Regions from separate parts of the Corynebacterium guangdongense genome, predicted to be linked through region 1. Evidence: predicted binding sites of a transcription regulator. Region 1 holds the regulator's gene; each other region holds the start of a gene.
What was found. Region 1 encodes LexA, which represses DNA repair genes until DNA is damaged. Its sites were predicted from a motif close to CGAACANNTGTTCG; they were not measured.
Positions count from the first base shown of each region.

Region 2: a site for LexA is predicted at 4,472-4,485, ahead of CGUA_RS00695 (HNH endonuclease signature motif containing protein). Genes of this name have one in related genera too.
Region 3: a site for LexA is predicted at 5,550-5,563, ahead of CGUA_RS08790 (SAV_6107 family HEPN domain-containing protein). Genes of this name have one in related genera too.

Region 1 covers NZ_CP047654.1:1,598,617-1,606,262, forward strand. The annotation lists gene hrpA (ATP-dependent RNA helicase HrpA) at 1-59, shown strand, start outside; gene nrdR (transcriptional regulator NrdR) at 56-511, opposite strand; gene CGUA_RS07590 (hypothetical protein) at 619-984, opposite strand; gene lexA (transcriptional repressor LexA) at 1,212-1,934, shown strand; gene sugR (transcriptional regulator SugR) at 2,116-2,901, shown strand; gene CGUA_RS07605 (1-phosphofructokinase family hexose kinase) at 3,025-4,002, shown strand; gene CGUA_RS07610 (HPr family phosphocarrier protein) at 4,070-4,354, shown strand; gene CGUA_RS07615 (GyrI-like domain-containing protein) at 4,377-4,850, opposite strand; gene CGUA_RS07620 (uracil-xanthine permease family protein) at 4,864-6,171, opposite strand; gene hflX (GTPase HflX) at 6,203-7,646, opposite strand, start outside.
Region 2 covers NZ_CP047654.1:133,004-140,649, forward strand. The annotation lists gene CGUA_RS00675 (DMT family transporter) at 1-114, shown strand, start outside; gene CGUA_RS00680 (alpha/beta hydrolase) at 111-1,022, opposite strand; gene CGUA_RS00685 (NAD(P)-dependent alcohol dehydrogenase) at 1,087-2,130, shown strand; gene CGUA_RS00690 (CG0192 family protein) at 2,170-2,799, shown strand; gene CGUA_RS00695 (HNH endonuclease signature motif containing protein) at 2,884-4,455, opposite strand; gene CGUA_RS00700 (M13 family metallopeptidase) at 4,574-6,496, opposite strand; gene CGUA_RS00705 (hypothetical protein) at 6,568-7,173, shown strand; gene CGUA_RS00710 (PrsW family intramembrane metalloprotease) at 7,170-7,646, shown strand, end outside.
Region 3 covers NZ_CP047654.1:1,861,690-1,869,335, reverse strand. The annotation lists gene pknB (Stk1 family PASTA domain-containing Ser/Thr kinase) at 1-1,762, opposite strand, end outside; gene CGUA_RS08810 (Rv2175c family DNA-binding protein) at 1,871-2,248, shown strand; gene CGUA_RS08805 (alpha-(1->6)-mannopyranosyltransferase A) at 2,217-3,737, opposite strand; gene CGUA_RS08800 (polyprenyl synthetase family protein) at 3,747-4,844, opposite strand; gene CGUA_RS08795 (GNAT family N-acetyltransferase) at 4,914-5,483, opposite strand; gene CGUA_RS08790 (SAV_6107 family HEPN domain-containing protein) at 5,658-6,092, shown strand; gene CGUA_RS08785 (DUF3040 domain-containing protein) at 6,284-6,679, shown strand; gene mraZ (division/cell wall cluster transcriptional repressor MraZ) at 7,335-7,646, shown strand, end outside.

The DNA of each region.
Region 1 (7,646 bases):
TGGGCACCGCCCGGCCCATCTCGGCCCGCCGGATTGAAAAGGCGGTCGACAAACTCTAATCGTCGCGGTCGCGTCGGCGCATGAGCCGGATCTCCGACTCGAAGTCCTCCGCGCTGTCGAAGGACTTGTACACCGAGGCGAAGCGCAGGTAGGCCACCTCATCCAGTTCGCGCAGCGGATCGAGGATGGCCAGGCCGATCTGGTTCGCGTCGACCTGGGAGCTGCCGTGACCGCGCACGGTCTCCTCCACCTCCTGCGCGAGCTTTTTCAACGAGTCGTCGGACACGTCCCGCCCCTGGCACGCACGACGGACGCCTCGGATGAGTTTTTCCCGGCTGAAGGGCTCGGTCAGCCCGTTGCGCTTGACCACCAGGAGAATGGCCTTCTCCATGGTGGTGAATCGGCCGTGGCACGAGGTGCATTCCCGCCGACGACGGATTGTGGTGCCGGCGTCGATGACGCGGGAATCAATGACTCGGGACTGCTCATGGTGGCAGAACGGGCAATACACGTGGGGTCACCGTTTCAGAATGGTGGGCGGAAAAACTGCTGAAGGCCAAGTGTAGACCCGGCCCCGACCGGGACTGAAGCCGCCGCTGAGCGGCGCAGCACCCCGGCCTACTTGGCCACTTCGGCGGTCACGGTGGAGACGTAACCGGGCTCCAGGGCCGGTTCCGCCTCCGCCAGCAGGTGCAGTGAGCCGGCCACGAGAGTGAAACCCAGCGCCGCCCCGAGCAGGAAGGTTCGCCGGTTCTCCCGGCGAATGTCGCCGGCGCCCCGGAGAGCCCCGGCGGGAGATTCCCCTTCGGTGGCGGACAGTGGCCGGGGGCAGTTCGGTGTGAGTGTTCGAACGGGGGCGCCGACCTGTGCGCCGCACCGGCCCGGCGTCGGCTCCCAGACGGAAGCCGCAGGGACCACCCGGCTGATCGACGTGTTGTGGCGACGGTTGGTGCTGTTCAGAACGGAGGAATGGGTCATCGTCATGGTCCTGTCTGTGGGGGCGTTGAGGTGAAATCTACGAGGGCGGGCCGACACCGTTCGACCAAAACCGCTCACACGTTCGATACCGCTCGTGTGTTCGATTAAAGCATTCGTTCGAAAATTTGTCCACAGTTCCGCGATCCTGCTCGAACATGAGTGCAGTTTCGTGATAGGAAAGAGGGTGACGTCTGCTTGACCCGGCAGAACGCCCGACAAAACCAGGAGCATCCATGGCCGAGAAGAAGACGGCGAAGAAGAGCGGCAAGCAGAAGCCGGACGCCGCAACCCTAAGTGACCGGCAGCGACGGATTCTCGAGGTCATCCGTGACGCCATCGTGCTGCGCGGCTACCCGCCCAGCATCCGGGAGATCGGTGACGCCTGTGGCCTGCATTCGACCTCCTCGGTGGCCTACCAGCTCAAACAACTGGAGGAGAAGGGCTTCCTCAAGCGCGATCCCAACAAACCCCGCGCCGTAGACATTCGTCACCTGAATGAGAACGGGATGGGCCCGGCGGCGCCGGCATCGACCGGTCGGGCCGCCGCGCCGGCGAAGGCCGGATCCCCGGACGACACGGTCGGCACCACCTATGTTCCGGTCGTCGGCCAGATCGCGGCCGGCACGCCGATCCTCGCCGAACAGAACATCGACGAGTACTACCCGATGCCCGCCCACCTGGTGGGCGACGGAGAGCTGTACATGCTCCGGGTGGTCGGCGAATCCATGCGTGACGCCGGCATCCTGCCGGGCGACTGGGTCGTCGTCCGCTCGCAGAAGGTCGCCGAGAACGGCGACTTCGTCGCCGCGCTCCTCGACGGCGAGGCCACCGTCAAGGAGTTCCACAAGGATTCCTCCGGCGTCTGGCTGATGCCGCACAACGACGCCTTCTCCCCCATCCCCGGTGACGACGCCGAGATCATGGGCAAGGTCGTCTCTGTCATGCGCAAGCTCTGAGCGCCCTCCCCCCAGCGTGCCCGCCGGGCGCCGGGCGCGACCGGTCGGCGCCCGTGGTTTTCCCACCACCCCCGCTGGGGACCCGACTCGGCGAAAGTCCGAATGTTTGGGAATAATGGGGCCAGAATGTCCGAATGGTCATATGCCGGAAAGTCCGGGAGTGCGAACGGGAGGGGAAACCATGTACGCCGAGGAACGTCGTCGCCAGATTGCCTCGTTGACCGCGGTCGAGGGCCGGGTCAACGTCACCGAACTCGCCGAGAAGTTCGGTGTCACCGCCGAGACGATACGACGGGACCTTGCGGTACTCGACCGCGAAGGCATCGTGCACCGGGTTCATGGTGGCGCAGTGGCCAGCCAAAGTTTCCAAACCACGGAGTTCACGCTCGATGACCGCTTCCGTTCCGCCCCTTCGGCGAAACTGGCCATCGCCCGCGCCGCGGTCGAGCACCTCCCCCCGGCGGGCGGGTCCGTGTTCCTCGACGCCGGCACCACCATCAACGCCCTGGCCGATCTGATGGCGGAGAACCCGGCGGCCGACCAGTGGTCGGTGGTCACCAACAGCCTCCCCATCGCGCTGAGCCTGTCAGCCCGGGATCTCGACTCCGTGCAGCTGCTGGGCGGCCAAGTCCGCTCCATCACCCAGGCCGTGGTCGGTGACACCGCCCTGCGCACGTTGGCGCTCATGCGCGCGGACGTCGCGTTCATGGGAACCAACGCCCTGACCCTGGACCACGGCCTGTCGACGGCGGATTCACAGGAGGCCGCGGTCAAGGCCGCGATGGTGACCAACGCCCATAAGGTCGTCGTGCTCTGCGACGCGACCAAACTCGGTAACGACTATCTCGTCAGTTTCGCCGCCATCGACCAGATCGACGTCATAATCACGGACTCGGCGGCCCCGGAGCCCTTCATCGAGGCACTGCGTGAACGGGAGATCGACGTCATCATCGCCGACGCCGAGTAAGCCTGTCCCCCGGTTCCGGATGCCGGGGATCGTGAGCGTAGTCGGTAACATCATTCCCAGACATCCGGTTGGTGCCAGGCTTTCCCGGCCGCACGCCGGGGCCGGGAGGGAGACCGCCGCACCATGATCACCACTTTGACGCCCAATCCGAGCATCGACCAGACGATGGCGCTCAGCGAGGAACTTCACCGCGGGCGGGTGCACCGGCCCCACGAGGTGACGCGTACCGCAGGCGGCAAGGGCATCAACGTCACCCGCGCCATCGCCCTGGCAGGGCGTTCTTCCGTGGCGGTCTTCCCTGCTCCGGCCAACGATCCCTTCATCGCCCTCGCACTGGAGTCAGGCTTCCGTTTCCACAACGTCGACGTCCACGACCTGGTCCGGATCTGCATGACGGTGACCGAACCGGACGGAACCACCACCAAGTTCAATGGCCCGGGCGCGCGTCTGTCGGCGAATGAGGCGGATCTCCTCGTCCAGGATTTCCTCATCTCCTCCTACAACGCCTCCTCCGTCGTCCTGGCGGGTTCGCTGCCGCCCGGCCTGGACATGGACTGGTACAGCACGGTGATCGAGCAGGTGCGTGCGCAGCGTCCGGAGATCTTCATCGCCGTCGACACCTCGGGGGAGGCACTGTGGGAGACCGTCCACGGTTCCGCCACGGGCACGCCCGACCTGATCAAGCCCAACTCCGCAGAGCTCGCGACCCTGGTCGGCTCCGACTGGAGCGGCGACGACATGGAGGCCGCGGCCGCCGAGGGTGATTTCGCCCCCGTTGTCGCCGCCACCGCCGCCCTGCGCGATCAGGGCATCTCCCAGGTACTGGTCACCCTGGGCGGGGCAGGGGCGTTGCTGGCCACCGAGGAGGGATCCTGGCACGCCAGTCTGAGCGAGCCGGTCACGGTGGTTTCCACGGTGGGGGCGGGCGACGCCGCCTTGGCCGGCTATCTCATGGCCCTGCACTCCCGCCGGTCTCTGCCGGTGGCCCTGGCCCAGTCAGTCGCCTACGGGACCGCGGCCATTTCGCTGCCGGGCACACAGATGCCCACGCCCCAGCATGCCGACGCCCGGCTGATCAACGTCGTCCCCGTCACAGTCTGACGCTGCCCCCTCACCGTGCTTTACACTGTGATGGCATCACGCTTCCGAACGGAAAGGGACACTGAGCATGGCCAGCAGGATTGTCAGGGTGGGATCCACCGTCGGCCTGCACGCCCGCCCTGCCGCAGCAATCGCGGACGTGGCGCTGACCTTCAACGAGGAGATCATGCTCCATCTCGTGGGCGAGGATGACGAGGGCGCCGACGCCAGCTCCTCGTTGATGATCATGGCGCTCGGTGCCCAGCAGGGAGACCGGGTCGAGGTCAGGTCCACCAATCCGAAGGCGGTCGACGCGATCGCTGATCTCGTCGCCGCCAATCTGGATCACGGTCGACGCGACGCGACCTTGTGACGGCCCCGCGGGGCAGCGTGCCTCACGCCTTCGCCCAGTGGAGGTCCACAGTCATCCGGTCGCTGTCCGGGTCGATGGAGACGTACTCCTCCCAGGCGATCGCACCCCGCCCATTCCCGGCCTTCCTCGCATGCGCGGCTAGGACGTCCCAGGCGAGGGCGAGGCCATCACCGCTGCCCCGGTGACGAAGGCGCCACGTGCGCAGGTCGCCGTGGCGAACGACCTTGAAGGGGCTGGCGTCGGCAAGCTGGTCCTGGAGTAGTCGCACGGTGTCCAGGCGCACGGGGAAGCCGCCGGCGAGGTCGACGGTGTCGCCGAGCGGGCTGAAATAGTAGCAGCGCGCCGGCCCGGCGGGCCGTACCTGCGCGGTTTTCAGCACCTCGTGGGCGTGGCCGTAGACGCTGTCGAAGTAGGACTGCATCTGGACGGTGGGTATTTCCCTCCGGTCGACAAGGGCGGCGTGGGCAGGGACAAACTGGGTAGTAATATCAGCCATACCCATACGATAACTAAGTTCGATTAATTATCACATCGCGTGTCGGATAGAAGCGGCCTTCGCCGACGGTGCGGTAAAGCTTCATCATGATCGGGTAGCCGACGAGGATGCCAATCGAGCCCCAGGCGATGCCCTCCAGCGGGACGCCGGCGACGGTGATCGACAAGTTGCCGATGCCGGCGATGAGGGCAACGGCCGCGGCGGCGAGGTTGACCGGGTGGGTGAAGTCCACCCGGCTGTCCATCCAGATGCGCACCCCGAGCAGACCGATCATGCCGTAGAGCATGATGGTGGCTCCGCCGAGGACGCCGGCCGGGATGGTGAAGATGAGGGCGCCGAACTTGGGAACGAAGGCGAGGAGGACGGCGAATATCGCGGCGATCCAGTAGGCCGCGGTCGAGTAGACGCGGGTTGCGGCCATGACGCCGATGTTCTCCGCGTAGGTGGTGGTGCCGGAGCCGCCGAATGAGCCGGCCAGGGTGGTGGCGATGCCGTCGCCGATCAGGGCACGGCCGGACAGGTCGTCGAGGTCGCGGTGGGTCATCTCCCCGACGGCCTTGACATGGCCGATGTTCTCGGCGATGAGGACGATGAGCACCGGCAGGGTGACGAGGATGGCGGAGGCCTGGAACTCCGGTGCGTGGAACTGCGGCAGGCCGACCCACGGGGCGTCGGCGATAGCCTGCGAGGCGCCCTCGGAGAGGTTGCCTGTCACCGCAGCGAAGACCCAGCCGATGACCACGCCGATGAGGATGGACAGGCGCGAGACCATGCCCCGCCCCAGGACGGTGCAGCCCAGGATGCCCAGCAGCGTGACGAAGGCGACCAGGGGCTGAGTCTCAAAGTTGGAGGTGGCGGCCGGTGCCAGGTTGAATCCGATCAGCGCGACGATCGCGCCGGTGACCGCGGGAGGCATGATCGCGTCGATGACCCGCTTGCCCGCCACGTGGACGATGACGCCGACGAGGATCAGCGCCAGGCCGGTGACCAGGAGGCCACCGAGCTGGGCCCCGATGCCGTGGGCCTGGGAGGCCGACAGCGGGGCGATGAAGGCGAAGGAGGAGCCGAGGTAGCTGGGCAGACGGTTGGCGGTGACCAGCAGGAAGATTATCGTGCCGAGACCGGAGAAGAGCAGGGTCGTGTTGACGGGGAATCCGGTCAGCGTCGGCACCAGCAGGGTCGCACCGAACATGGCGACGACATGCTGCATGCCGATGCCGATGGTGCGGGGCCAGCTGAGGCGCTCATCCGGGGCGACGACATCGCCGGGGGCGATGGCCTGGCCATCACCGTGCAGGGTCCATCCGAAGGTTTTGTTCACAGGCCCCAATTATGGCCTGCCCCGGCCGTATTCACCCAACCGAGCGGGAAGAATCCTCGGGATCGTCAGTGTCCGGGACGTCCTCCCCGTCGGCGGGGTCCTCCCCCGCCCGGTCGACGACGAAGTCGGTCAGGGAGTCGGCGACGACGCCGGGCAGGCGCACGTCGAGCAGAGTGCCCTCGTTCGCGTATTCCTCGCTGAGGACAGTGCCGACCTCATGGATCTGGGCCACAAGGTCGCCTCGGGTGAAGGGAATGAGCAGCCGAACGTGGGCGTCGCGGGCGTTGAGATGCAGCTCGACGCGCGCCATGAGCTCGTCAATCCCCTCCCCGGTGGCCGCGGAGGTGAAGACGACGTCGTCATTGCCGAGGACGTGCCGCAGCTCGGCGAGCACCAGCGGGTCGGCCTGGTCGATCTTGTTGACGACGATGATCTCCGGGGGCATGGTCTCCCCCGTTTCCCGCACGATCTCGTAGAGGACCTTGTTGACGGCCTCGATCTGCTTGAGCGGGAAAGGATCAGAGCCGTCGACGACGTGCAGGATCAGGTCGGCGCCGAGAACCTCCTCGATCGTGGATTTGAAGGCCTCGACCAGCTGGGTAGGCAGGTGCCGGACGAAGCCGACGGTGTCGGTGAAGACCACCGCGCGCCCGTCGGCGAGCTCGGCGCGGCGGGTGGTCGGGTCGAGCGTCGCGAAGAGTGCGTCCTCGACCAGCACACCGGCCCCGGTGAGGGCGTTGATGAGGGAGGACTTCCCGGCGTTGGTGTACCCCGCGATCGCGATCTGCGGGGTCACCGAGGCGCGGCGTCGGGAGCGCTTGATCTCGCGGGCGGTCTTCATGCCCTTCAGCTCGCGGCGCAGCTTCGCCATATCGGTGCGCAGCCGGCGCCGGTCGGACTCGATCTTGGTCTCGCCGGGGCCGCGCAGGCCGACGCCGCCGTTGGAACCGGCACGGCCGCCCGCCTGGCGGGAGAGGTTTCCGCCCCAGCCGCGGACGCGGGTGTAGAGGTACTCCATCTGGGCCAGCGAGACCTGGGCCTTGCCCTCCTTCGACTTCGCGTGCTGCGCGAAGATGTCGAGGATGAGCATGGTGCGGTCGATGACCTTGGTGTTGAGCTTGTCCTCGAGCGCGATGAGCTGGCCCGGAGAGAGTTCACCGTCGGCGATGACGGTGTCGGCGCCGGTGGCCTGGATGATCTCACGCAGCTCGGCGACCTTGCCGGAACCGATGTAGGTGCCGGGGTCGGGCTTGTCCCGCTTCTGGTAGAGCATGTCGAGCACCTCCGCGCCGGCGGTCTCGGCGAGCGCGGTGAGCTCCTCCATGTTGGCCTCGACCTCGGCGGTGGTGCCCTCGGTCCACACGCCCACGAGGATGACCTGTTCCAGGCGGACCTGGCGGTACTCGACCTCGGTGATGTCCTCGTGGTCCTGGGAGCGAATCTCTGAACCGCGGGTGACGCGACGGAAGGAATCG
Region 2 (7,646 bases), 1.3 Mb from region 1:
GTGGCGCTGACCGCGGTCATCGGGCGCGTCGTGTTCCGCGAGCCCTTCACCTGGGTGATGGGCCTGGGCGTCGTCCTGATCATGGCTGGGGTGCTGCTGGTCGAGACCGGCTAGACGCCCCTGAGGAACTCCGCCGTGTCCCGGATGCGCTGGCGGGCGACCTCCGGGGTGGAGATGCGGTGCTGGGAGAGGTACTCCGCGACCTGCGCCCCACCGGTGTCGGGGCGGAGGGCGATCTCGTCCTCGGTCGCGATCTGGACCAGCGTTTTCGTCGGCCAGGCGGCGGGTTCGGGGACCACGGCGTCGGCGCGGAGCTCGTCGGGAAGCCCGGCGACGGACCCGAGATCCGGATAGGTGAGGATGAGGGCGTCGACAAGCTCTGATTGCATGGCGGCCAGCGCGGCGCCGGAGGAGTATCCCCAGGCGGTGACGGACTCGGCGCCCTGGCCGCGGACCCAGCCGACGGCGTCGGCGACGAAGGCGCTGATCTCGGCGACCGTGTGCTCCGGCGCCAGCGGGTGGTCCAGATCCAGAATGGTCGTTCCCGAGAGCTCGGCGGCGGCCGCGACCTCGGGTCGCCACTGGTGATCGAGCGCGTCGCCGGAGCCGCGCCACCAGCCGCCGGAGTGGAGGGACACGGCCCAGCGGCCGGTGGGGTTGCTCGGGGTGAAGACGACCCCGCCCGGAACCTCCTGCGACTCGACGTCTCCGGCGAAGGCCACCCCCGGCATGGTGTGATCGGCTGCAGTGCCCAGCATCATCAGCGCCGCGTGGGTGATGCGGTCGGGCAGCAGCGCCACATAGCGGTCCGCCGGTTCCGGGTCACCCGCTCCGCCTTTCCACGGCGGGGTGAAATCCGGACGCGGATACGCGGCGTCCAGGTAACTGATCAGCTGGTCCAACTGTTGGGCGGGTGGCAGGATGCGGTTGACTCCACCGACGTTGAAGTCCGCGGAATGCTGCTCGTTGAGCGGGTAGTCGCCGTCCGGATCGCCCGGCTGAATCTTCGGTGGGGGTGTCATGGTGTCTGAGCCTAACCCCCGTATCCCTCGCGTGGATAGCGGCCGAGCGCTACATTCGTCTGCCATGACCACCACTGTGCGCGCCTGGGGCGTGAAGGAAAACCGGAACCATGTCGAGCTCGTCGAGATCGAGCGACGCGACCTGCGGGAGGATGACCTGCGGGTGCGTATCGAGTATTCCGGCATCTGCCACACCGACATCCACAACGCCGAAGCTGACCTGGCCTGGCTGTTCGTGCCCGGTCACGAGATCATCGGCGTCGTCGAGGAGGTCGGCCCGAAGGTCACCAGGCACAAGGTCGGCGACCGCGTCGGCATCGGTTGCTTCGTCGACGCCTGCGACGAATGCGACAACTGCCGCATCGGCGAGACCTCCTACTGTGACACCGGCGTCGTCACCACCTACAACGGCCTGAACAAGTATCACGGCGAAACCGAGCACACCCGTGGCGGTTACGCTCAGCAGATCATCGTCCGCGAGGACTTCGCCCTGAAGATCCCGGATTCCCTCGACCCGGCCGCCGCCGCCCCGCTGCTGTGCGCGGGCATCACCACCTACTCCCCGCTGAAGCACTGGGGCGCCGGACCGGGCAAGCGCGTCGCCTTCATCGGCATGGGCGGCCTCGGTCACGTCGGCGTGAAGATCGCCGTCGCCATGGGCGCCGAGGTCTCCGTCTTCTCCCAGTCGGACGCGAAGAAGGAGGACGCGGCGAAGTTCGGTGCGAAGGAGCTCATCGCGACCAGGGACGGCGTCCCGGTCGACGAGTACGGCAACCACTTTGACCTGATCATCAACACCGTCTCCGCCGAGATCGACATCGACTCCTATATGGAGCTGCTCCGCCTCGACGGCACGCTGGTCCAGCTGGGTCTGCCGAGTGAGCCGCTGTCCGTCGGCGTGCGCACCTTCCTCCAGAAGCGCCGCTCGCTGGCCGGCTCCCTCGTGGGCGGAATCCCGGAAACCCAGGAGATGCTCGACTTCTGCGCCGAGCACGGAGTCGTCGCCGACGTCGAGGTGATCGGCGCGGACTACATCAACGAGGCTTATCGACGCACCATCGATTCCGACGTGCGCTACCGCTTCGTCATCGACGGCGACACCTTCTAAAGGTGGGTAAGGTGGTCCGTACCATCTGAGGAGGACAATATGAGCGGAACCGCCCACATCTACGATGCCGACATCGACCCCACCAAGCAGGAGATCGTTGCCCGGTACGGGGCCATCACCGACTACGAGGGTTCCTACCGACTGGTCGACTTCCAGGGTGATGAGGTGGGAATCGAGGTCCACGTCGGCCGGGACGTCGAGGGACGGCTTTCGCAGATGCCGGTGACCTACCGCCCGGCGGAGGTTGATCCGCTGGCTACCCTGACCACGATGGAGCACAGCGTCCTCGGGACGCGGTGGGTCTCCAACGCCCTCGGTGACCCGGTCGCCGTGCGGGAGTTCATCCGCACCATCGTCACCGGCGATGACGGCGCCGAATACTCCAACGGAGTCACCCCCGTGCTCGACGTGCGCGGTTCCGGTGAAGAAAAGGACGCGGAGGTCGGCGAGGTGAAGCTCACAGAGTTCACCCGTCAGCGCGCCGTGGGCACCGTGGTCATCAACGGTTCCCGCCGCTCCTTCAAGCTGCGCATGTCCAACCTGCTGTCGCCGGCACGCGTCAACGCGACCGGCTACACCACCTCGAAGCTCCGCCTGACTGGCGTCACCGCTGCGGGCACTGAGGTCATCGCCGCCGAATTCGCCTGGTTGGACCAGGTGATGAAGTAGCCGCGTTCGTGCGAGGTGCGCGTATCCCGCCGGGGCGTTCTGTCTTCCCGACTTTCCGGCCCGGAACCCGCACAGCTGTGCGGGTCAGGCGATGTCATCGAAGCTGAGGTTGTCGAGCGTCCAGGCCTCGAGAAGTTTCTCGTCCCCATGTGGGGTGGGACCCTCGCGGTAGGGTGAATCGCCGCCGGCGGGGGCGTTGCGCAGGGGCAGTCCGCGGCGGCGGGCGGTGAAGGAGCGGCCGCCGGGAAAGCGGAAGTGCACCAGGGCCTCGTCGTGCTCGTCAATGTGGATGGTGGTCGTCCCGTCGTTGACCAGCGAGTGGCAGCCGCTGCACAACGGCATGAGGTTGGCGACCTCCGTCGGCCCGCCTTCCGCGAAACCCCGAATGTGGTGGAGCTGGAGGTAGCGGGTGTTGCAGCATCCTGGGGTACCGCACTGGTGGCCCCAGGTGGCCAGGACCGCGTCCTCGACGGAGGCGGGAATCACCCGTGTAGGTGAACCGGTCTTCAGAATGACGCCTTTGCTGTCCTGGACGTGGTATTTCAACGTCCCGTTGAAGATCATGCTTATCAGTGCCGACGCGTCCGCGCCCAGGTGGTTGAAGAGGCGTGGCTGGCCGTCCGGTCCGATGATCAGGTGGATCTCGGCACCGGGTGCCCGGGTGGCGGAACGGGGCGCTGTTCTGGCCATCTGGGCCAGGTTCATCAGGGCCATCAACCGGGTCCGGGCGGTCGGCGGGCCGAAGCGGGAGACCAGGCGGCTGGCGGGCTGGGCGGAGCGGGCCTCCGGTGGTGGGTCGGTCTGCCCGGAGGCCGGCCCACCGTCGTCCTCCCAGCATCCCTGCTGGTCGGGCGACTCCCCGGAACCCTGACGTTCCCGGCGCTCGATGGCGGCCCAGCGCTCCTGGCTCAGCGGGCCCGTGAGGTCGCTCCGTTGCAGGTGTCTTTCATGCGGCTTCTTTTCTTCGTCCACGTCCTCCTCGTCCATGGGGACGGCGTTCTCCGTCGCCTGCGCCTGCTGGAGGATTTCGAGCAGTTCCTGCGGGGTGGCGTCGGTAGGGATGTCAAGATCGCCCAGATCGCGGAGGCCCGCCAGCTCGGCGATCTTCATCGCTGCCAGGAAGACCGCGGCGTTGGCGGGATTGAGGCGGATGCTTCCCTTCAGCCAGCCGGTGTCCTCGTCGATCCGGTAGGAGAAATGCTCACGCGCTTCGTTGTCCTCCTGGTCGGGCCGGCCACTGAGCGCCTCGCGCAGCTGCTGGTGGTTCATGGTCAGGGCCATGCCGAGGACCTCGTCGTGGTTCTCCTCGGTGACGTAGCGCAGTGCCAGGCGAACGACTGAGTAGGTGAAGGCGCCGTTGAGGTAGTGCTCGAGGAACGCGGTCCACCGGTGCAGTCGTCTGGCCACGGTGCGGTAGTCCTCGGCCGCCCGGGTGGACTGGCCGGCGAAGGTGGCCAACCAGGCGGCCGGATCGGGGGCACCGCGCGAGCGGAAGAGTCTGCGTGCGTCGAACTCGCCGAGCATGGCCAGGACGTGGGCGCGCTGGATTTCGAAGTGGTGGAAGGAGGTGCTGAGGGCGTCGACAAGCTCGTCGTCGCTGTAGGAACGGATGCGGTGAAGAGTGGTGTGCGCCTGGTCAACGGTTGCTGATGTCACGATTCCCCCGGTGTATCGAACATATTTTCGGTCGCTGGGGGTGACGTTAGCGCAGGGGTCCGACACGGCCCCGAAAGCACGGAAACCCGCACAGCTGTGCGGGTTTCCGGTACCGGAACTACCAGATGTTCACGCGCTCCTTCGGCTCAATCCACATGGTGGACGAGGGGTCGAATTCAGGGAAGGCCTCGTAGAACTCGTCGATGTTGGCGACGATCTGGTTGCAGCGGAACTCGGCGGGGGAGTGCGGGTCAATCGCCAGGTACTGCTGCTGCATCTGCGGGCGGATGGCGGTACGCCACACACGGGCCCAGGAGAGGAAGAGCCGCTGCAGGCCGGTGAACTCCCGGCTGGTCAGCGCAGGATCGGCGCCCTCGGCCTCAAACACGCCTGGCTCCTCCTCGCCGTGCTCTTCCACCCACATCTGGTAGGCGACCACGGCGATGCCCAGGCCACCCAGGTCGCCGATGTTCTCGCCGAGGGTGAACTTGCCGTTGACGCCCTCAGTCTCGGTGTCCTGCAGCACCCGCGGGACGAGACCGTTGAACTGGGTGACCAGCTGGTCGGTCAGCTCGGTGAAGGCGGCGCGGTCCTCGTCGGTCCACCAGGAGTTGAGGTTGCCGTGGCCGTCGTACTGGGAGCCCTGGTCGTCGAAGCCGTGGCCGATCTCGTGGCCGATGACGGCGCCGATGCCGCCGAAGTTCTCGGCGGCGGTGGCCTCCGGAGAGTAGAAGGGGGAGCGCAGAATGGCGGCCGGGAAGGTGATGTCGTTGACGACCGGGTTGTAGAAGGCGTTGACGGTCTGCGGGGTGGTGACCCACTCGTCGCGGTCGGCGGGCTTGCCGATCTTGGCCAGCTCGTAGTCGTGCAGGAAGGCGCTGCCCGCCCGGACGTTGCTCAGCAGGTCGGCGCCGGTCGCGCCGAAGGTGAGGCCCTCGTAGGAGCGCCACGTGTCCGGGTAGCCGATCTTGGCCTTGAAGCGGCCCAGCTTCTCCAGGGCGCGCTCCTTGGTTTCCGCCGTCATCCAGGGCAGGGCCGCGATGCGCTTCTCGTAGGCGCGGGTCAGGTAACTGACCAGCTCGAGCATGTCGTCCTTGGAGGAGGGCGGGAAGTGGCGCTGGACGAAGATCTTGCCGACCTCCTCGCCGACCAGGCTCTCGACCAGGGAGACGCCGCGCTTCCACCGGTCCCGCTGGACCGTCGCGCCGGACAGGCGGGTGCCGTAGAACTCGAAGTTTTTCTCGCCGACCTCCTCTGGTAGAACTCCCGCGCGGGAGCGGAGCACGTGCCAGACTCCCCAGAGCTTCCAGTCGGGCAGGCGGGCGTCGACAAGCATGCCGGCGAGGTGGGAGACGTAGCTCGGCATCATGACGACGGCGGTGCCGTCGGGGACGCCGGCGGCGGTGATGAGGGTGTGGACCGCGCCGGGCAGGGTCGACACCTCGGTCGGATTGTAGGTTTTGACGGCGTCGCGGGCGGCGACGACGTCCCAGTGGCCGGCGGCGAGCTCGGTCTCCAGGGCCATGATGCGCTCGGCGGCCGCGGCCGGGGAGAGACCCCCGAGGCGGGCGGGATCGATGAACTCCAGCATCGCTGCGACGTGCTCCTGGTAGGCCACGCGTGTCTCGGCGTGTGCGTCCTCGCGGTAGTAGGCCTCGTCGGGTAGCCCGAGACCGGATTGGACCAGGTAGGCTACGGCGTCCTCGGACCCGGAGTCCTTTTCCACCCAGAAGGAGACCGGCGCGCTGACGCCCCGGCGCTCGAGTTCACCGAGGTTGCCCGCGAACTCCCCGGCGGTGGACACCTCGAGCAGGTCCAGATCCGGATCGAGGACCCCGATACCGGCGGCGTTGACGCCCTCGACGTCCATGAAAGAGGCGAAGAGCGTGCCGGCGCGGCCGGTGTCCTCCTCGACGATGGCGTGGACGTCGGCCTCGGCGTCGTCGCGGAGCTTGTGGAAAGTCCCGTCGACGCCGCGGTCGGCGGGAATCGTGTGAGTCTGCAGCCAGGGGCCATTGACATAGGAGTAAAGATCGTTCATGGCACCCACTTTAGGTGCAGGGACCGCCGGCAGACGGCGCACGCCCACGACCTGCGATTAGGCTGTCAACCATGGCGACATATCAGCTGCAGCCCGCGCGCACCGGCCGGGTCTGGTGGGCGACGGTCGGCGTCACTCTCGCGGTGCTGCTGCTGCCGGCGATCGTGTGGTTATTCGTGCCCCCGGTCGAGCCGGAGCGGGAGCCGGTCGTGCTCGGCACGGGGGACTGGGAGATCGAGACGGACCTGACCTGCGAGGCCCACCTGCTCGCTGCCACCGGCGCCGGATGGGACTGTGGGGGCGTGGCCCTGGAAACCATCACCCAGCCGACCACCCAGGACCCCAACCAGAACCTGCGGCGCATGGTCCGCGCCCTGGCGTACACGCCCATCCCGCGCGCCGCGGTCACCACCGTGGGGGAGGCGCGCGTGCTTGTCGACGCCGCCAACGGCGTCATCGGCATGTCCGTGCAGGGCACCGGCGAGAACGAGGGTGAGCAGATCTTCGCCGTCGCCTCCGGCAGTGGCGACGTGCCGGCGATCTCCGACGAGATCTTCCGGGCGATGACCGGGCAGGGACTGCCCGTCGCCGCCAGGCTCGAGTTCCGCGACGGCCAGCTGCCCCCGGCGAGCGTCGACGAGCTGCTGGAACGTCTCCGGGAGGTGGAGCAGCTGTGAGCAGGCTTATGACGTGGACGCTGATCATCGCCGTCGTCCTGGGGCTGCCGGCGATGCTGGCCAGCCTCATCGGCGCGTTCCTCGTCTCCCCGGTCGGCGGCGCCGCCGGCGTGGTCCTGGGCATCGCCTACACCGTGGTGACCGTCCTGCTGCTGCGCGCGACACCCTTCTGGCCGCCGGGCGTCACCGGCTGGTGGGTGATCGCGAGCCTGAGCTGGGGAGCCAGCGTCGGCATGCTGGCCGCCGGCATCGCAGGCCTGCCCTGGATCGACCTGGCCATCGCCATGAACTGGGAGGACTCCCTCGCCTCCTTCGGCGGGGCGTACCCGGAGGAGATCGGCAAGGGCGTCGGCGTGGCCGTCATCCTGCTCGCTTTTCGACGCCTCAACCGCCCCTGGCACGGCCTCGCCACCGGCGCGCTGGTCGGCCTGGGCTTCGAAGTCATCGAAAACATCCTCTACGGCGCCTCCCTG
Region 3 (7,646 bases), 260 kb from region 1:
CCCCGCGTTCCAGATGCGTTCCGGGGCCGGGGTTGACGGCGACGACGTTGCCGCCGAAGATGACGTCGTCGTAGCGTTCGCTGACCTCGCCGACGTTCAGCCCGGCCTCCTCGAGCTGGCGACGGGCGAGGTCGAGGGGCTGACCCTCGACGTCGGGGACCGTCGCGGGCTGGGGCCCCTTGGACAGTGCGACCGTGATCGTCGAGCCGATCGCGACCTGGGTGCCCGGGGCCGGGGAGGTTTGCGCGACCGTGCCCGAGGGCACCGAATCCGACCAGACGGATTCACCCGTCTCGATGTTGAGGGTCCGCTCGTCGGCCAGCGCCCGATAGTCCTCCACACCCATCCCCGCCGGAATTTCCGGGACCGTCGGCCGGCCCTGGGAGATGAGGATGACGACCGGCTCACCCGGCAGCGCCCTGCCGCCCTCCGGCGGCTCGGTCCCCACGGTCTCATCGGCGGGGACCTCGTCGTGGAAGATGATGCGGGTGGTGGGCTCGAAACCGGCCTCGCTGACCGCGGCGACCGCGGCGGTCCGGTCCATGCCCAGCACCTGCGGCACCTCGCCGTAGCGCCCGGATCCGAACCACCAGGCACCCACGGCGACCGCGGCCGTGACGAGGAGGACGAGTACCGTCCAGACGATCATGCGCCAGGGGGAGCGGTTGCTCACCGGCTTCGGGGACTCCATCTCCTGCTGCGGGCGGGGCTCGGGGAGATCATCCCGGGGGGCGGGCTCCGGCGCCGGGACGGCCACAGGTGGCGGGGACTCGACGACCCGGGTGTCACCCCGCGCGGGGATGACCTCCGTGGCGGGCGTCAACCCCGGGTGGGTCCGGGTGATGATGCCGGTGGTGTCCGTGGGGACGGCCGCGGCGCGGTGGGCGGCCGAGTTGCGGGGGATGGGCACGGTGAAGGGGGGCAACGAGAGATCCGCGGCGACGTCGTCGAGCGCGGCCAGAAAATCGCCGGCGTCGGTGAACCGCTCGGCGGGATCACGCATCGTTGCGGTGGCGACCAGCTCGTCGAAAAGATCCGGCACACCCTCGATAAGGGAACTGGGGGCGGGCACGTCCTGGTTCAGGCGCGCGAAAGCGTGCGCGTAGTCGTTCTCCCCGCTGAAGGGCGTACGTCCGGTGAGAAGCTCGAACAGGACGATGCCCGCCGAGTACACGTCAGAGGCCGGCGTGATGTCCTCGCCGCTGACCTGCTCGGGGGAGAGGTAGGCGACGGTGCCGATGATGCTGTCGGACGTCGCGGTCCCGCCGGACGCCGCGCGCACCAGCCCGAAGTCGGCGATTTTGACCCGGTGATCACCGTTGATCAGGATGTTGTCCGGCTTGACGTCGCGGTGGACCATGCGTTTGCCGTGGGCGACGGACAGGCCGGTGAGCACGGCGCGCATGACGCTGGCGGCCGCGTGCGGGGGCATGGGGCCACGCTCGGCGAGCAGTTCCCGCAGCGTGCCGCCGGTGACCAGCTCCATGATCAGGTAGACGATCTCGTCGTCCTCGGCGGAGAAGTCGTAGACGTTGACCAGGTTGGGATGGTTGGGCAGCAGACCCATCGCCCTGGCTTCCCGGCGGAAACGGTCGCGGGAGGCCGGATCCCCGACGAAGCGGGAGTCCATCACCTTGGCGGCGACGGTGCGCCCGAGCCGAAGGTCGACGCAGCGGTACACGGTGGACATCCCGCCCCGGGCGATCGGGTGATCGACACGGTAGCGGCCTTCCAGTACGTCTCCTACAGCCAGCTGAGTCATGCGCACCAGTATGGCTGATACGTCGGTCACGGGTGGAATCGAACACGGGGAGCCGCCACGGGCGGACGGGTGGCCCGATCCGGGGGTCGACCCCTTAAACTGGAGTTCGTGAGTGAGAACGCCAACACCATCCAGACCCTCAACGACCTGCTCGCCGACGAGCACCTGATGACGCTTGCCGAGGTGGGGGAGCAGTTCAGTGTGCCCCGCACCAAGATCGGCGACTACCTCAACCTGCACAAGCTGGTTGCCGTCAAGCAGGGCGCGTCCCGCCTGATCCCCGCCGCGCTGGTGCGTGATCTCGATTCCCCCTCGAAATTCGTCGCCGGGGCGATCACGGTGCTCGCCGACGGCGGCTACACCGACGAGGAGATCCTCCTCTACCTCTTCACGCCGGATGAGACGCTGCCCGGCCGTCCGATCGACGCCCTGCACGGCCACGGCGCGCGCGAGGTCATTCGTCGCGCACAGTCGATGGCGCTGTAACCTTCGTCGGCTGACCCACCCCGGGTGAGACGATGCCGGGGTTGCGCAGGGGGAAGAGCCAGGCAGTGAACACCCACGCGGCGGCCGCCGTGCCGATAACCCAGTTGGTGTTGTAGAGCTGGTGGTTGCCGGAGCCGGCGAAAGCCATCGCCAGGAACAACGAGGCGCCCGTCGCCCACTGGGTCAGTGTCCGGTTGGTGTGGAACGTGCCGACCAGCGCGATCACCGAGGCGTAGTACCAGGGCAGGGTCACCGAGTTGAAGACGAACGCGACCATGTAGGCGACGACGATGCCCTGGATGGCGCGGCGGTCGTCCTGGCGGAACAGCCACCATGTCACGACCAGGCCGGCGAGCATGAGCACCGAGCCGATCGTCCGGGTCAGTCCGAGTACGACGTTGTAGTCGAAATCCGGGACAAACAGCTGGATGAACGGCAGGACGGTCTCGGTGGCCAGCGTCGGCCCGGCCAGCGGGTTGATGACCTTCGAGTTTCCGGAGATTTCCGCCAGCCAGCCCCAGGAGGAGCCGGATACCCAGGTGATCAGCCCCACGGTTCCCAGGGTCAGGGCCACCCCGACGACGCCGGACACGAGGAAAGCGAGAACTCGGCGCCCGAGGGGTGCCGCCTTTCCCGCGTAGTGGTTCATCGCCATCCAGACGACGAACGGCAGCGCGATCGCGGCGGTGGCTTTGAGGGCCACAGCGACCGCGATGAGCACCGTGCCCAGGATGAAGCGGCGGTCGAGGCAGGCCACCAGGCCCAGGCACACGAGGCCGACCATGATCGACTCGTTGTGCATGCCGCCGACCAGGTGCAGCATCATCACCGGGTTGGTCACGCCCAGCCAGGTCGCCAGCACGGGATCCCGCCCCAGGCGCTCGGCGATGCGCGGAACCGCCCACGCGATCGCCAGGTAGCCGAGGACGGAGACGACCTTGTAGGCGATGATGCCCGTCGCGACGTTGTCGCCGACCAGCGTCGTCACCCCCTCGCCCAGCCACAGGTGGAGGGGTCCATAAGGAGTGGTGGTGTTGCGCCAGTCGTGGGAGACCTCGAGCAGGAACGGCCCGGGGTTGACGGCCGCGCCCTCGCTGTAGGCGTCGAAACCGTCGCGGGTCATCGCCCCCTGCATGAGGTAGGAGTACACGTCGCGCGAAAGGATGGGCGCCGCGGCGAGCAGCGGGATCAACCACACGAGCGTATGCCTGAGCACCGAGCGCAGCGGATCCGCGGGGGCCCGGTCGACCACCGTATCCCTGCCCAGGCCCACCCAGCCCAGGAGCAGCAGCACGATGCCGACCCACAGGACCGTGGAGGACAGTCCGCCGCCGTGGCCCCACGCGAGAAACTCCAGGTTCAGCGCCTCCAGGGCGCCACCGCGGTTACGGGTGGCGCCGGCCCCGAAAGAGCCCAGCGAGATGAGGATCGTGCCGGTCAGCCCCAGCCACAGGGGGCGTGGCAGGCGGGCGAAGAACTCGTCGACCACTGCCTGCACCTACGCCCGTCGTGCGGTCGCACGGACGGCGAGATCACGCAGCGTGGAGGTGACGTCGGCGTCGACGCCCGCCGCGTCCAGGTGGGCGAGCCCGGAGCGGGTCAGCCGCGAGATCTGCTCTTCGACGGCCTCCGGTGCACCGGTGGCGGCGATGAGCTCGATCAGTTCCCTTATCTCCTCGGGCGACTGGACGGCCCCGACGCCCGCCCGCAGCTTCTCGGCGGCCTTCGGGTTGTCTTTGTCCGCCCGGGTGAGGGCCTCGGCCAGGAGAACAGTGCGCTTGCCCTCCACGAGATCGCCGCCGAGGGCCTTGCCCGTGGCGGCCTCGTCACCGAAAAGATCGAGCATGTCGTCGCGCAGCTGGAAGGCGACGCCGATGTCGCGGCCGTAGCCCCGGAACGCCTGGATGAGGTGCTCGTCGGCGCCGGCGATGGCGGCGCCCAGGTGCAGCGGGCGCTCGATGGTGTAGGCCGCCGTCTTGTAGCGGTTGACGGCGTTCGCCTGGGCGACGTTCTCGTTGCCCGAGGACTCCAGGTAGATGTCGAGGAGCTGGCCACCGATGACCTCGGTGCGCATGCCCCGCCACGGTTCGCGGGTGCGGGAGAGTGCCGCCGCGGACAGCCCGGCGTCCTGCAGCGTATCCTCCGCCCAGATCAGGGCGAGATCCCCGACCAGGACGGCCACCGACTCGCCGAAGTGGGAGGAATCGCCCAGCCAGCCCTGGCGTCCGTGCCGGGCCTCTACGGCGCGGTGGACCGTGGGATTGCCGCGACGGGTGTCGGAGGAGTCGATGATGTCGTCGTGGACGAGTGCGCAGGCCTGGATGAACTCCAGGGAGGACACCGCCCGCAGCACCGCCTGGGGATCCTCGGTGCCCGCCAGGCCGCCGGCTCCGATGAAGCCGGCCCAGGCGTAGACCGGGCGGATGCGCTTGCCGCCGCCCAACACGAAGGATTCGAGGTGGCCGACGGCTTCTGTGACCGGCTCACCGATAGCTGCCACGGAGTCACGGCGCTGCGTGAAAAACTCCTGGAGCACGGCGTGGACCGCCTCGGGGACCGCGTCCAGGGCCAGGGTGGAGGCATCGGGGATGCTCACAGGTCAACGTCTCCTTGGGTCGGCGATTGAGATCGAGCACCAGCCTACCCAGCGAGCCGACGCGCCCCCTCACCCGGCGGTCGGGAATTCCAGGGGGAGAGGGCGGCCGAGCACGGCGAAGCGGCGGTCGTCGCCGTCGAAGTAGAAATGGCGCAGGACGTCGGTGAAACCCATGGAGCGGTAGAGGCCGAAGGCGTTGTTGGCCTCATTGTCGACCTCCGGGGTGGACAGGAGCGCAGTGCGCGCCGGGATGTTCCACAACAGTTCCGTCAGCAGCTTCCTGCCGATGCCCATGCCCTGGGCGGCGGGAGAGACGTGGATCTCGGCGACCTCGAAATAATCCCGCATCAGCTCGTCGGCCTCATTAGTGGAGCTCGCCACTGAGACTCCCCGGCGGACCTGTCGATCCCACCAGGTCTCGCGGGTGCCCAGGAAACCGTAGGCGACGCCGATCACCTCGTTGGGAGTGGTGGCGATGATGCCCGTGAAACCGGGGCGAATCAGGTCGTGGCGCCAGGCCCGCAACCGCTGTCCATGAACGGCCGGGTCGTAGCCCATGGCGCTGATGTAGATGTCGACCAGGCGCGGGGCGAGGAGAGCGAACTCACTGGGGGAGAGGCGGCGAATGCTGACGTTCACGTCTTTCATCGAACCACGCTCGCGGGGCAGGTGCACGGGCCGGGGGCACTCTCCGAGCGATGTTCTCGAATATACGTTCGAATTGGGTGCATGTGGTGTCGCCCCTGGGGCGTAGCTTGACAGGCATTGGAACAAGCAGTGCCGCCGGGCAGACGAGATAAGGGGGAGGACGCCATGGCCGACATCGAGATCATCTCCGCCACCACTCGAGGAGCGGCAGGACAGGCCAAGCGCGACCGCTTTCTCTTCAGCGCCCGGGCTCTGCTTGACACGGCCCGCGGCCACCTGACTTCCGGCGACACCGGGCTGGCGTTGGAATCCGCCTACCAGGCGGCCCTGCGCACCGCCGGCGCCCGGATAGCGGCTTCCGCGAAAATCGCCAAGCGCAGGCGTCTGCCGGCCAGCGCCTGGGACAAGCTCGCCCTCGTCGATGATGACGGTAGCGTCCGGGCGGCCCAGTTCGCGAACTACTCCACGGCACGTTCGCGCATCATTTCCGGAATCGACCCGGATCCGGATGCGGGGTTCGTCGCCGAGTTCCTTCGGCTGGCCGAGGATTTCCTCCTCTCGGCGGAGACGGAGGCCGGCTGGCACCAGACCGCCGCCTGATACGGATGTCCGCGGCCGCTCCGGCACGGGTGCGGAGAAGGCGGAAAGCCTGGTGAGAAAAGCATTGGCCTAAGCGGGAACAAAGCGGATAGGCTGGTCGTTGAGTAGTAAAGAGACGGAAAATCATCGCCCATACATCACGCGACAGGTCGGACGTCCCCACCACAGCCCACGAGATTCTGGAGGATAACGTGTCGCTTTCGGAGCAGGAACAGCAGGCACTGCGCGAGATTGAGCGTTCGCTGCTGGCAGACGATCCCAAGTTCGGATCCTCGGTCGGTCACGACGGTCCCGCCCTCGGAGGAGGCGGTTTCACTCTGCGCGGCATCGCCATCGGAGTCGTCGGCCTTCTTCTGCTGATCGCGGGCGTTGCGCTCGCGCAGGTCAGCTTCTGGTTCATCGCCCTCAGCGTGATCGGATTTCTGGTGATGTTCGGGGCGGGCATCTGGATGCTGCGCACGCCCCGGTCCGGGGTCTCCGCGGGCGGTCTTCGCCTGGGTGGGCGGCAGCCGCAGTCGCAGGAGGGCAACCGCTCCTCCCGTATCGAGGACAATTTCCGCCGTCGCTTTGAGGAGGGGCAGCAGTAGTCCCTGCCCCCTCCCTGGCTGACTCTTCGCGCACCCGGACCCCGCACGCCCCATCGTGCGGGGTCCGGTGCTTTTCCATGCCGTCTCAGGCGGGCCGGGCCCGGGGTGACTGAACCTTACGGGCCGCCCCGGCTGGTCTTCTGACGGAGCCTGGCGCCCGGCTCGGGTGCGGCAGGCGTCCGGAATGCGCGTGCGCCCACTTTGCCCCACCAGGGCGCCCCACTTTCACCCACAAATCCCAGAATCTGAACAGATTCGCGGGTGGTTGCGCAGCAAATTACCAGGTTAAACCTCTTCTTTAACCTCCTCGAGGGGGAGGGGATTGGGTCCCGGCGATGTGTGGCTGAAGGTTCTGATGGGGGTAAGGGGGCGGATGTGGGGAGACTTCGGGGCGGGTGCCCCACGCGTGTCGCCGCAGTTTCGCGCCAGTGACCTGCGTCAACTGAGTGACACGAGATAATTGCGGTCCATTGGAGTGGTGCAAGTGGGACAAAGTGGGTTAAAGTGGGGCGCAGTGGTACAGGATGGAAGAACATCGGGGACTGTGTAGGCTCCCCGCGGCTCTGCCGGAGTGGACTACTGACAACAGAACAAAGAGATAAAGACACCGAACAGACGAGCCCAGGCGAGCGTAGGAAAGGTAAGGAGGGACCCCGTGTTCCTCGGCACCTACACCCCGAAGCTCGACGACAAGGGTCGACTGACACTTCCAGCGAAGTTCAGGGATGAACTGGCCGGAGGGCTCATGGTGACAAAAGGGCAGGACCACTCTTTAGCGGTCTACCCTCGGGAGGAGTTTGTCCAGCGTGCCCGCAAGGCCGCGCAGGTCTCCCGCACCAACCCTCAGGCTCGTGCGTTCATCCGCAACCTGGCGGCCAGCGCCGACGAGCAACGTCCCGACGGCAACGGTCGCATTACGCTGTCTGCCGCTCACCGCGAGTATGCGGGGCTGACGAAGGAGTGTGTG